3 regions of the Streptomyces sp. NPDC048751 genome follow, and region 2 is predicted to be linked to each of the others. Evidence: riboswitches for the same ligand, from Rfam matches in the RefSeq annotation. Region 2 holds a riboswitch; each other region holds the start of a gene.

Region 1 (3,112 bases), on a different contig from region 2:
ACCACACCCGGAAACCGCTGATGCGGAAGTGGCTCCACGTCGTGCGGAACGCGAAGTGGCCGCCGGTGTACGGCTCCGGGTCGGTGTGGTCGAAGACCAGCCGCCCGTTGTTCCACCAGCGGACCGTGGAACCGTCGGACACGACGCGGACGCGGTTCGGCTCGTTCGCGACGAGCAGCGGCTCGGTGTAGTCGTAGAGCAGCGGGCGCACCCCGGCCTGGCCGACGTAACGGCGCAGTCGGGTGGTGGTGTTGGTGTTGGCGCCGTAGCCGACGTAGTACGTCTTGAGGTAGTCGTACTCGGCGAGCGCGCCGCCGCGCCGGGTGGCGAAGAGGTCGTCGGGAGAGCGGACGTCGACGGCGTTCCAGAAGTTGTTGAGGTCCGAGACACGGTCGTTGACGCCCCCGGCGGAGACGGGCGTGGCGGTGTACTCGATGGCGTACGGGCCCGCGAGCGGTTTCCTGAACCAGATCGTCGCCCCGGCGGGTACGTCGACCTCCAGGGTTCCTCGGGCGGCGGTGACGGTGCCGCCCTGCTCGAGTTCGACGGCCCACTGACGCAGGCCGTGGCGGAAGTCGTCGTGGGCGATGAGGCGGCGGTGGCGGGGCGTGGCGCCGGCGGTGGTCGCGGGGGCGAGGGCGGCCAGGGCGGCGCCGGCGGCCAGGGCACCGAAGGCTCTGCGCGTGCTCGTCACGGGGTAACAGCTCCTCAGCGGGGCGGGACTACGGATGGAAAGCGCTTGCCGTCTGACGGGGATCACCTTCCCCCGACGCCGCCCCCGCTGTCGACTCCTCTGACGCCCCCGCCACAGGACCGCAACGCGGCGATCGTTCACGACTGTGACTGGCTTTACCGTGCCCGGACATACCGAAGGCCGGACCCGGGGATCGGGGTCCGGCCTTCGGCAGCGTGTCAGGCAGGGGGTGGCGTGGTCCGTCAGCCGACGGTGACGCCGTGCGCGCGGAGGTAGGCGACCGGGTCCACGTCCGAGCCGTAGTCCGGGGTGGTCCGGATCTCGAAGTGCAGGTGCGGTCCGGTCACGTTGCCGGTCGCGCCGGAGAGGCCTATCTGCTGGCCCTCGGTGACGGTCTGGCCCGCGGACACGGCGATCGAGGACAGGTGGGCGTACTGGGCGTAGTAGCCGTCGTTCAGCTTGATGACGACCTGGTTGCCGTACGCACCGCCCCAGCCCGCGGAGACGACCGTGCCCGCGGCCACGGCCTTGAGGGGCGTGCCGGTCGGGACGACGAAGTCGACACCGGTGTGGTAGCCGCTGGACCACATGCTGCCGGCCATGTGGTACGGGGTGCCGATGGTGGCGCCGGCCACGGGGAGGGTGTAACCGCTGCCGGTGGAGGCGCTGTCGGCCTGGGTGGCCGTGGTGGCCTTGGCGGCGGAGGACTTCGAGGACGTGGAGGTCTTCGAGGGCTTCGAGGAGGTCGGTGTGCCGGTGCTCGTTGCGGCCTTCTTGCCCAGGGAGAGCTTCAGGCCGGGGTGAATGAGCGACGGGTCGGAGCCGATGGCCTCGCGGTTGTCGGCGTAGAGCTTCTTCCAGCCGCCCTGGACGTGCTGCTCCGTGGCGATCTTCGAGAGGTAGTCGCCGGACTTCACCGTGTAGGTCCGCGTGCCGGCAGGGCCGGAGGTGGTCTTCTTCTCCGCCACCGGGGCGGACTGGACGGCCTTTTCCGGAACGGACTGGGAAGGAGTGGCATGGGCGCCGGTGGCCCCGAGAAGGGGAAGTGCGAGTGCGACGCCACCGGTTCCGGCGACGGCTATGGAGCGGGTGAAACGTTGAGTCTTCGGACGGCGGTGCTTACCCTTCGCGGGCATGGCGAATTCCTCTCCGGCGCCTGCGAGGTGAGCTGTCGGGTGCGAGCTGGAGATGCCCGGCCGCGCCGAGGCGCGACTTAACCCCAAGCCGTTCCGGGAACCGGAACAGGCGGTCTTACCTGTGGGTCCCCCGCTCCTGCCGTACACGGGTCAGTGGGGTGCGGTTCTCCGGGCGGCGGCAGGATTGGGCGTCCGTCCGGATTGGTGGATGAACGTAAGCGACCAGGACTCAAACGGACAAGCGGAGGGTTGCGCGGGAATGCGTTTCTCGTGATCGGCGCGAGAATCCCCGGTGACACTCCGTGCAGTACACAGGCATCGGTTTTCGTGAAAGTCCTTGAAAACCATCGGAATTACGTGGACATGACGAGCGACGCACCGTCACGGATATGACGCTAATCACGTGACGCCGCTCCAGACCCTTTTCTTTTAAAGCGAGTTCGGATCAAAATCCGCAAACTCGGACAGAACTCTCAGATGCGGCGCAGCCGGAGAACTGCCGCATCCAGGTCGCCCCGCAGCCCAGTACGCAATCCGTGGTGCGACAACACCGCCCCTCGGTGGATTTCGCCGGTTTCGAGGCATTCGTACGACGCTGCCGGGTCGAGCCCGCGCAGCCTCAGCGCCGGTACGGGCTCGCCGTGGTGCTGCGCCTGGAGCCAGGCCAGGACCACGGACTCGTCCCCGCGGACGTACTGCACGGCGCTGAGTCCGCCCCGCGGAGGCCGCAGCCGGTGGAGGTCGCCGTGCTGCACCAGCGGGCGGATCTTCTTGTACAGCTCCACCCACTCCCGGGCCTCCGCGAGCTCCTCCTCGGTCCACTGGGCGAGGTCGCCGCCGACCCCGAGGACGCCCGCCATGGCGCTGACGAACCTGAAGCGCAGGGAGCTGACCCGGCCGTTGAGCTGGGTGTTGGGACTGTCGGTGACCCAGGCGGCCATGACCCGCGCGGGGTGGATCTGGCTGAAGCCGTGCTGGATGGCGAGCCGGTCGAGGGGGTCGGTGTTGTCGGAGGTCCACACCTGGTCCGTACGGCTCAGCACGCCGAGGTCGATCCGGCCGCCACCACCCGAGCAGGACTCGAAGGCGACGCCCGGGTGGGCCGCGCGCAGCCGGTCCAGCAGGGCGTAGAGGGCGTTGACGTGGTCGACCCAGAGTCGCTGGGGGTAGCCCTCGCCGGGCCAGCCGGCGTCGGTGAAGCAGCGGTTGAAGTCCCACTTCACATAGTCGATCGGGGCGCTGGACAGAAGGGTGTCGAGCTGCCGCCAGAGGTAGTCCTGGA
Region 2 (3,112 bases):
CGAGGAGGCGGCCCAGTGACCGAGCTCGCCACGATGGACTTCCACCCCCAGCCCCAGGCGGGCGACGCCAAGCCGTGGGCCTTCCCGGCCCCCGAGCGCGGCACCCTCGACAACGGCCTCACGGTCCTGCGCTGCCATCGCCCCGGCCAGCAGGTCGTCGCCGTGGAGGTGCTCCTGGACGCGCCCCTGGACGCCGAACCGGCCGGTCTGGACGGCGTCGCCACCATCACGGCCCGTGCCTTCTCCGAGGGCACCGACAAGCACTCCGCCGAGGAGTTCGCCGCCGAGCTGGAGCGCTGCGGCGCCACCCTCGACGCACACGCCGACCACCCCGGCGTACGCCTCAGCCTCGAAGTCCCGGCCTCGCGCCTGGAGAAGGCCCTCGGGCTGCTCGCCGACGCCCTCAGGGCGCCCGCGTTCGCGGACAGCGAGGTCGAACGGCTCGTCCGCAACCGCCTCGACGAGATCCCGCACGAGCTGGCCAACCCCTCCCGCCGTGCCGCCAAGGAGCTCTCCAAGGAGCTCTTCCCGGCCACCGCGCGCATGTCCCGCCCGCGCCAGGGCACCGAGGACACGGTCCAGAACATCGACTCCGCGGCCGTACGCGCCTTCTACGAGAAGCACGTCCGTCCCGCCACGGCCACCGCCGTGGTCGTCGGCGACCTCACCGGCGTCGACCTGGACGCGCTCCTCGGCGACACCCTGGGCGCCTGGACGGGCTCCTCGGCCCAGCCGCGGCCCGTGCCGGCGGTGACGGCCGACGACACCGGCCGTGTCGTCATCGTGGACCGCCCCGGCGCCGTCCAGACGCAGCTGCTCATCGGGCGCATCGGCCCCGACCGGCACGCGCGCGTGTGGCCCGCGCAGGTGCTCGGCACCTACTGCCTCGGCGGCACCCTCACCTCCCGTCTGGACCGCGTGCTGCGCGAGGAGAAGGGCTACACCTACGGTGTGCGGGCGTTCGGGCAGGTGCTGCGCTCGGCCCCCGACGGCTCGGGCGCCGCGATGCTCGCCATCAGCGGTTCCGTCGACACCCCGAACACCGGCCCCGCCCTGCAGGACCTCTGGACGGTACTGCGCACGCTCGCGGCGGAGGGTCTCACCGACGCCGAGCGCGATGTCGCCGTGCAGAACCTCGTCGGGGTGGCGCCGCTGAAGTACGAGACCGCCGCGGCTGTCGCCAGCACGCTGGCAGACCAGGTCGAGCAGCACCTGCCGGACGACTACCAGGCGACGCTGTACCAGCAGTTGGCCGCGACCGGCACCGTGGAGGCCACCGCGGCCGCCGTGAGCGCCTTCCCGGTGGACCGCCTGGTCACCGTCCTCGTCGGTGACGCCGCGCAGATCAAGGAGCCCGTCGAGGCCCTCGGTATCGGCACCGTCACGGTGGTGTCCGCCGAGTAGCGGCACACGAGCAGCGGCACACGGAGGGGCCCCTGGAGACGAAAAGGTCTCCAGGGGCCCCTGATGTCCGAATTGAGGGAAAGGTTGCCTGTCTGGCCTGTGGGATGCGCTACAAAAGCCGTGATCCGTTTGAGGATTGAAAGTGGTCCCGCTTAGCGTCGTCCGGGCTGTTCGTCGGGCAGTGCGCCGCAACCGCGGCACCGGACAGTCATCGCCGAGTCCCCGTACGGCGCGAGCCAGGGGAGCCGGGGACCCAACTAGGCAGTCCCTGGGGTGAATCGGACGCCCGCGCGTGTCGCGAGGGGGCCCGTAGGAGACCTTCCTGCTCCGAACCCGTCAGCTAACCCGGTAGGCGAGAAGGAAGGAAAGGACCGCTCATCTTCATGGCGTTCACCTGCGCCACCGGGAAGCACCGTCGTCCCAGCCGCATAAAGCGCACCACCGCCCGCGCCGCGGGCGTCGCCGCGCTCACCACCACCGGCGTCATCGGCACCCTGAGCGCACCGGCGCTCGCCGCCGACACCGCCGTCGAGCAGACCGGCCTCATGCCCGTCGTCACCGTCGGCCACTCGGTCGCCGACCGGGTCGACGCCCAGGCCGCCGCCCAGAAGGAGGCCGCCCAGCTGAAGGCGGCCGAGGAGGCCGCGCGCAAGAAGGCAGCCGCGGAGGCCAAGAAGGCGCGCGAGGAGGCCGAGCAGGCCCGCGCGGCCAAGGCCCGCGCCGTGCGCGCCGCCGAGCGCAAGCGCCTCAACGCCTTCGTGGCGCCGATCTCCGGCTCCTACATCTCCACCGGCTACAAGTCCGGCGGCTCTCTGTGGTCGTCCGGCAGCCACACCGGCGTCGACTTCCACGCCGCGAGCGGCACCACGGTGCACGCGGTCGGCTCCGGCACCGTCGTGCAGACGGGCTGGGGCGGCGCCTATGGCAACCAGATCGTGATCAAGATGAGTGACGGCACGTACACGCAGTACGGCCATCTGTCGTCCATCGGTGTCTCGGTGGGCCAGCAGGTCACCCCGGGCCAGCAGATCGGCCTCTCCGGCGCGACCGGGAACACGACCGGTCCGCACCTGCACTTCGAGGCCCGTACGACTCCGGAGTACGGCTCGGACATCGATCCGGTCGCCTACCTCCGCCAGCACGGCGTGAACGTCTGACGACACCTCGCAGGACATACCGCGGCCCCGGCTCCCCGAGCCGGGGCTTTCGCGCTTTCACGGGCCCCGCTGTCCAAAAAATATCCATGGATTCCGGACCGCCATCGGAAATTCCGGCTCATTGCCATAGAGTCACTGACCACACGTCCATCGTCGACGTTTCACGGGGATTAAGGCGGAGGTCGGTCATGCGTATTCCGGCGCATTCGGTATGCACGGCCATCCGGGACGACATCGTCGCGGGTGTCTACGAGCGCGGCAGCCGGCTCACCGAGGAACTCCTCGCGCGCCGCTACGGCGTCTCGCGCGTCCCCGTGCGGGAAGCCCTGCGCACGCTGGAGGCCGAGGGCTTCGTGGTGACCCGGCGGCACGCGGGCGCGTGCGTGGCCGAACCCACCGAGCAGGAGGCCGCCGACCTGCTGGAGATGCGCATGCTCCTGGAGCCGCTCGGCGCCTCCCGGGCCGCCCAACGGCGCTCCGAGGCCCATCTGAAGGTGTTGCGCGGGCTCGTCAGGATCGGCCAGGAGCGGGCCAGGCGGGGCAGCAGCGAG
Region 3 (3,112 bases), on a different contig from region 2:
CCTGGATGTCCACGTTGGAGTCGGCGTGCGAGCCGCCGTTCAGGATGTTCATCATCGGCACCGGCAGCAGGTGCGCGTTCGGGCCGCCCAGGTAGCGGAAGAGGGGGAGGTCGCTGGCCTCGGAGGCGGCGTGGGCGACGGCGAGCGAGACGCCGAGGATGGCGTTGGCGCCGAGGGAGCCCTTGTTGTCGGTGGCGTCCAGGTCGAACATCGCCTGGTCGATCAGGCGCTGCTCGGTGGCGTCGTAGCCGACCAGCTCGGGGCCGATCTGCTCGATGACGGCGAGGACGGCCTTCTCGACACCCTTGCCGTGGTAGCGGCCCGGGTCACCGTCGCGGAGCTCGATGGCCTCGAAGGCGCCCGTGGAGGCGCCGGACGGAACGGCGGCACGACCCGTGCTGCCGTCGTCGAGGCCGACCTCGACCTCGACCGTGGGGTTGCCTCGGGAGTCCAGGATTTCCCGGGCTACGACGACGTCGATGGACGGCACGAGCATCTCCTTCTTGGGATGTGACGCTGGAAGTGCGGGGCCCGTGGGCCTTGCGACTAGAGCCTAACCGCCCCCGTGGCATCGGCATCCGACCGACCGCCCCGTGGACAGGCTGACGGTACACATTGTTCCTGGACGGAACAAAGAGCGGGCGGGGATTGCGGGCGAAGGGCGGGCAAAAAAAAACCCCGCTCCGGTGCGTACGGGGGAAGACGCACCGGAGCGGGGAGCCCGCGTCCCGCTCCGGCGGGAAGGCGGTGGGCCCGGCTTACTTCAGGTGAAGCTGCTGGCCCGGGTAGATGAGGTTGGCGTCCTCGACGATGTCCTTGTTCAGCTCGAACAGCTTCTCCCAGCCGCCCGCGACCTTCTGCTTCGCGGCGATCTTGCTGAGGGTGTCACCCGCGACGACCTTGTACTCGCCGTCGCCCTTCTTGACCTTCTTGCCGGTCGGCGTGGTGACGGTCTTCTTGGCGGCGGGACGCTCGGAGGAGCGGGAGGCCTGCTGCTCGGTCGAGCGAGTGCTGGTGCCGCTGTCGTTCGAGGAGCTGCTGTTGTTCGAGGAGCTGCTGGAACCGCTGGAGGAGGAGCCGCTGCCGGAGGAGGTGTCGGTGCTGCTGGAGGAGGCACCCGACAGGCCCTTGCCGCAGACCGGCCAGGCACCCTTGCCCTGGGAGGCGAGGACCTTCTCGGCGACGGCGATCTGCTGAGCCTTGCTGGCCTGGTTGGCCTGGGAGGCGTACTGCGTGCCGCCGTACGCGGCCCACGTGGAGGCGGAGAACTGCAGGCCACCGTAGTAGCCGTTGCCGGTGTTGATGGACCAGTTGCCGCCCGACTCGCACTGGGCGACCGCGTCCCACTCGGAGGTGGTGGCGGCGGAGGCGTTGCCGGCCGCCATCAGCGGGGCGGCGACGGCGGCGCCGGTCACACCGGCGATGGCGATGGCCCGGGTGGCCTTGGACGGACGACGGTGCTTGCCCTTGCCGGAAAACAGCATGGTTGATCCCCTCACCGACGCCTGCGAGGTGAGCTGTCGGGTTCGGGCCGGTTGAGTTGCCCGGCCGCACCTCTCACGAGGCGCGGCTTCACCCCAAGCCGGATCCGGTCTCAACGTCCGGGCCCGGCACTTACCTTGGGTCCCCCGCTCCTGCCTACGGCGCTTGACGCGACGACTGTTCCCGTACGGCCGCTGGCAGGATTCGGCGTTGCGGCAGCCGGGGCTCGTGTTGGCGAGCGGTCACGACCGTAGACACGCCATCCGAGGAATTTCAAAGACGATCAGGGCTTCTGAGACTCATCCCACACTTTCGCCAAATTGGACATTCAGCGCGAAGTGGGGCGTGAACTCCCGCCGCTTTTCGCCCTATTCAGCCCCGACTCGAAGGGTCTGACCGGCGGAGATGTTGTTCGGGTCGGCACCGATCGCCTGCTTGTTCTCGGCATAGAGCGCGGACCATCCACCGTCGAGGCCAAGGGAGTCGGCGATGGACGCCAGGGTGTCACCGGGACGGACGGTGTAGGCGTGACGGCCAGTGGAGGCCACCTTCGCACCGGCGTCCGCGCCCTTGTCGACACTCTCGTCGGCGCTGCCGCCGCGGTGCCGACCCGTGCCGCCACCGATGGAGCCGGTGTCGACGAGACTCCAGGAACCGGCGCTTTGCTGCACCTTGTCCGATTCATCCGACTTGCCGGTTGCCCGGCCCTCCGTCGGCGAGCTCTCGGGACTTTGCGAGACCTTCGCGCCGGAGTCGGTGGAGGAATCGGACTTTGCGGAACTGTCCGACTCGGCGGAAGAAGAGGACGAAGAAGAGGAAGGGGACGGTTTCCCGGAGGAACCCGCAGTGGAGTCGTCGGGGGTGCCGGCGGTGTCCGAGGGCCCGTCGGACGTCCCGGAGGAACCGGAGGAGGACTCAGCGGAATCCGACGAGTCGGACGACCCGGATGATCCTGACGATCCGGTCGAGCCGGATGAATTGTCCAGGCCCCGGGAGGGAACCTCGTCGGCCGTGCCCGTGTCGACGTCCGACGAACCCGAGTCCTTCCCGAGCCCGGTGAGCAGTCCACAGGTGGGCCAGGCGCCGGGGCCGATGTCGGCGAGGATCTTCTCGGCGACGGCTATCTGCTGGGAACGGCTGGCCTTGTCGGCGCTGGTGGCGAAGTCGAGGCCGCCGTACTTCTCCCAGCGCTCCTGGGTCAGATGCAGGCCGCCGTAGAATCCGTTGCCTGTGTCGGCGCTCCACGCTCCGCCGGTCTCGCAGTCGGCCACCTTGTCCCACGTGGTGCCGTCGGCCGCGCTCGCGCCGGTGGCGCCCAGGAGCGGGATGGCGATGGCGGAGCCCGTCACCCCGGCGGCGACGAGAAGAGCCGGAGCCTGACGAGGGCGACGGTGGCGACCGTTCCCGGAGAGCATGCGGTGACCTTTCGCGAGACAGCACTTACCCACGCGGCGGGTGAAGCCGAGGTGCCGCGTTGACGAGTGAACGTATCGACAGCCGATCACTTGTCACAAGTTAATGCCGCGTAGATCACGTGAAGATCACAGAGCTGAATGCATGTCACCTTGGCGAATCGGGTACACAGCGCACTCGCTTGATCACCGTGTGGGCGTGAACTCCACGGGCAGGG

Evidence for each region. A riboswitch is a leader RNA that binds a small molecule or an ion and turns the genes downstream of it on or off. The one in region 2 is predicted to bind cyclic di-AMP.
Region 1: it holds a riboswitch for cyclic di-AMP, as region 2 does, so the genes downstream of both, ACGFNV_RS02890 (peptidoglycan DD-metalloendopeptidase family protein) here and ACGFNV_RS17850 (M23 family metallopeptidase) in region 2, are expected to answer to the same signal.
Region 3: it holds a riboswitch for cyclic di-AMP, as region 2 does, so the genes downstream of both, ACGFNV_RS12090 (transglycosylase family protein) here and ACGFNV_RS17850 (M23 family metallopeptidase) in region 2, are expected to answer to the same signal.

Annotation. Positions count from the first base shown of each region.
Region 1 covers NZ_JBICUX010000001.1:643,008-646,119, reverse strand. The annotation lists gene ACGFNV_RS02895 (DUF6250 domain-containing protein) at 1-694, opposite strand, end outside; gene ACGFNV_RS02890 (peptidoglycan DD-metalloendopeptidase family protein) at 937-1,830, opposite strand; cyclic di-AMP (ydaO/yuaA leader) riboswitch at 1,835-1,996, opposite strand; gene ACGFNV_RS02885 (alpha-galactosidase) at 2,304-3,112, opposite strand, start outside.
Region 2 covers NZ_JBICUX010000005.1:115,705-118,816, forward strand. The annotation lists gene ACGFNV_RS17840 (M16 family metallopeptidase) at 1-19, shown strand, start outside; gene ACGFNV_RS17845 (M16 family metallopeptidase) at 16-1,404, shown strand; cyclic di-AMP (ydaO/yuaA leader) riboswitch at 1,607-1,773, shown strand; gene ACGFNV_RS17850 (M23 family metallopeptidase) at 1,788-2,561, shown strand; gene ACGFNV_RS17855 (GntR family transcriptional regulator) at 2,750-3,112, shown strand, end outside.
Region 3 covers NZ_JBICUX010000003.1:104,532-107,643, forward strand. The annotation lists gene eno (phosphopyruvate hydratase) at 1-490, opposite strand, end outside; gene ACGFNV_RS12090 (transglycosylase family protein) at 759-1,484, opposite strand; cyclic di-AMP (ydaO/yuaA leader) riboswitch at 1,488-1,656, opposite strand; gene ACGFNV_RS12095 (transglycosylase family protein) at 1,851-2,897, opposite strand; gene ACGFNV_RS12100 (cytochrome P450) at 3,081-3,112, opposite strand, start outside.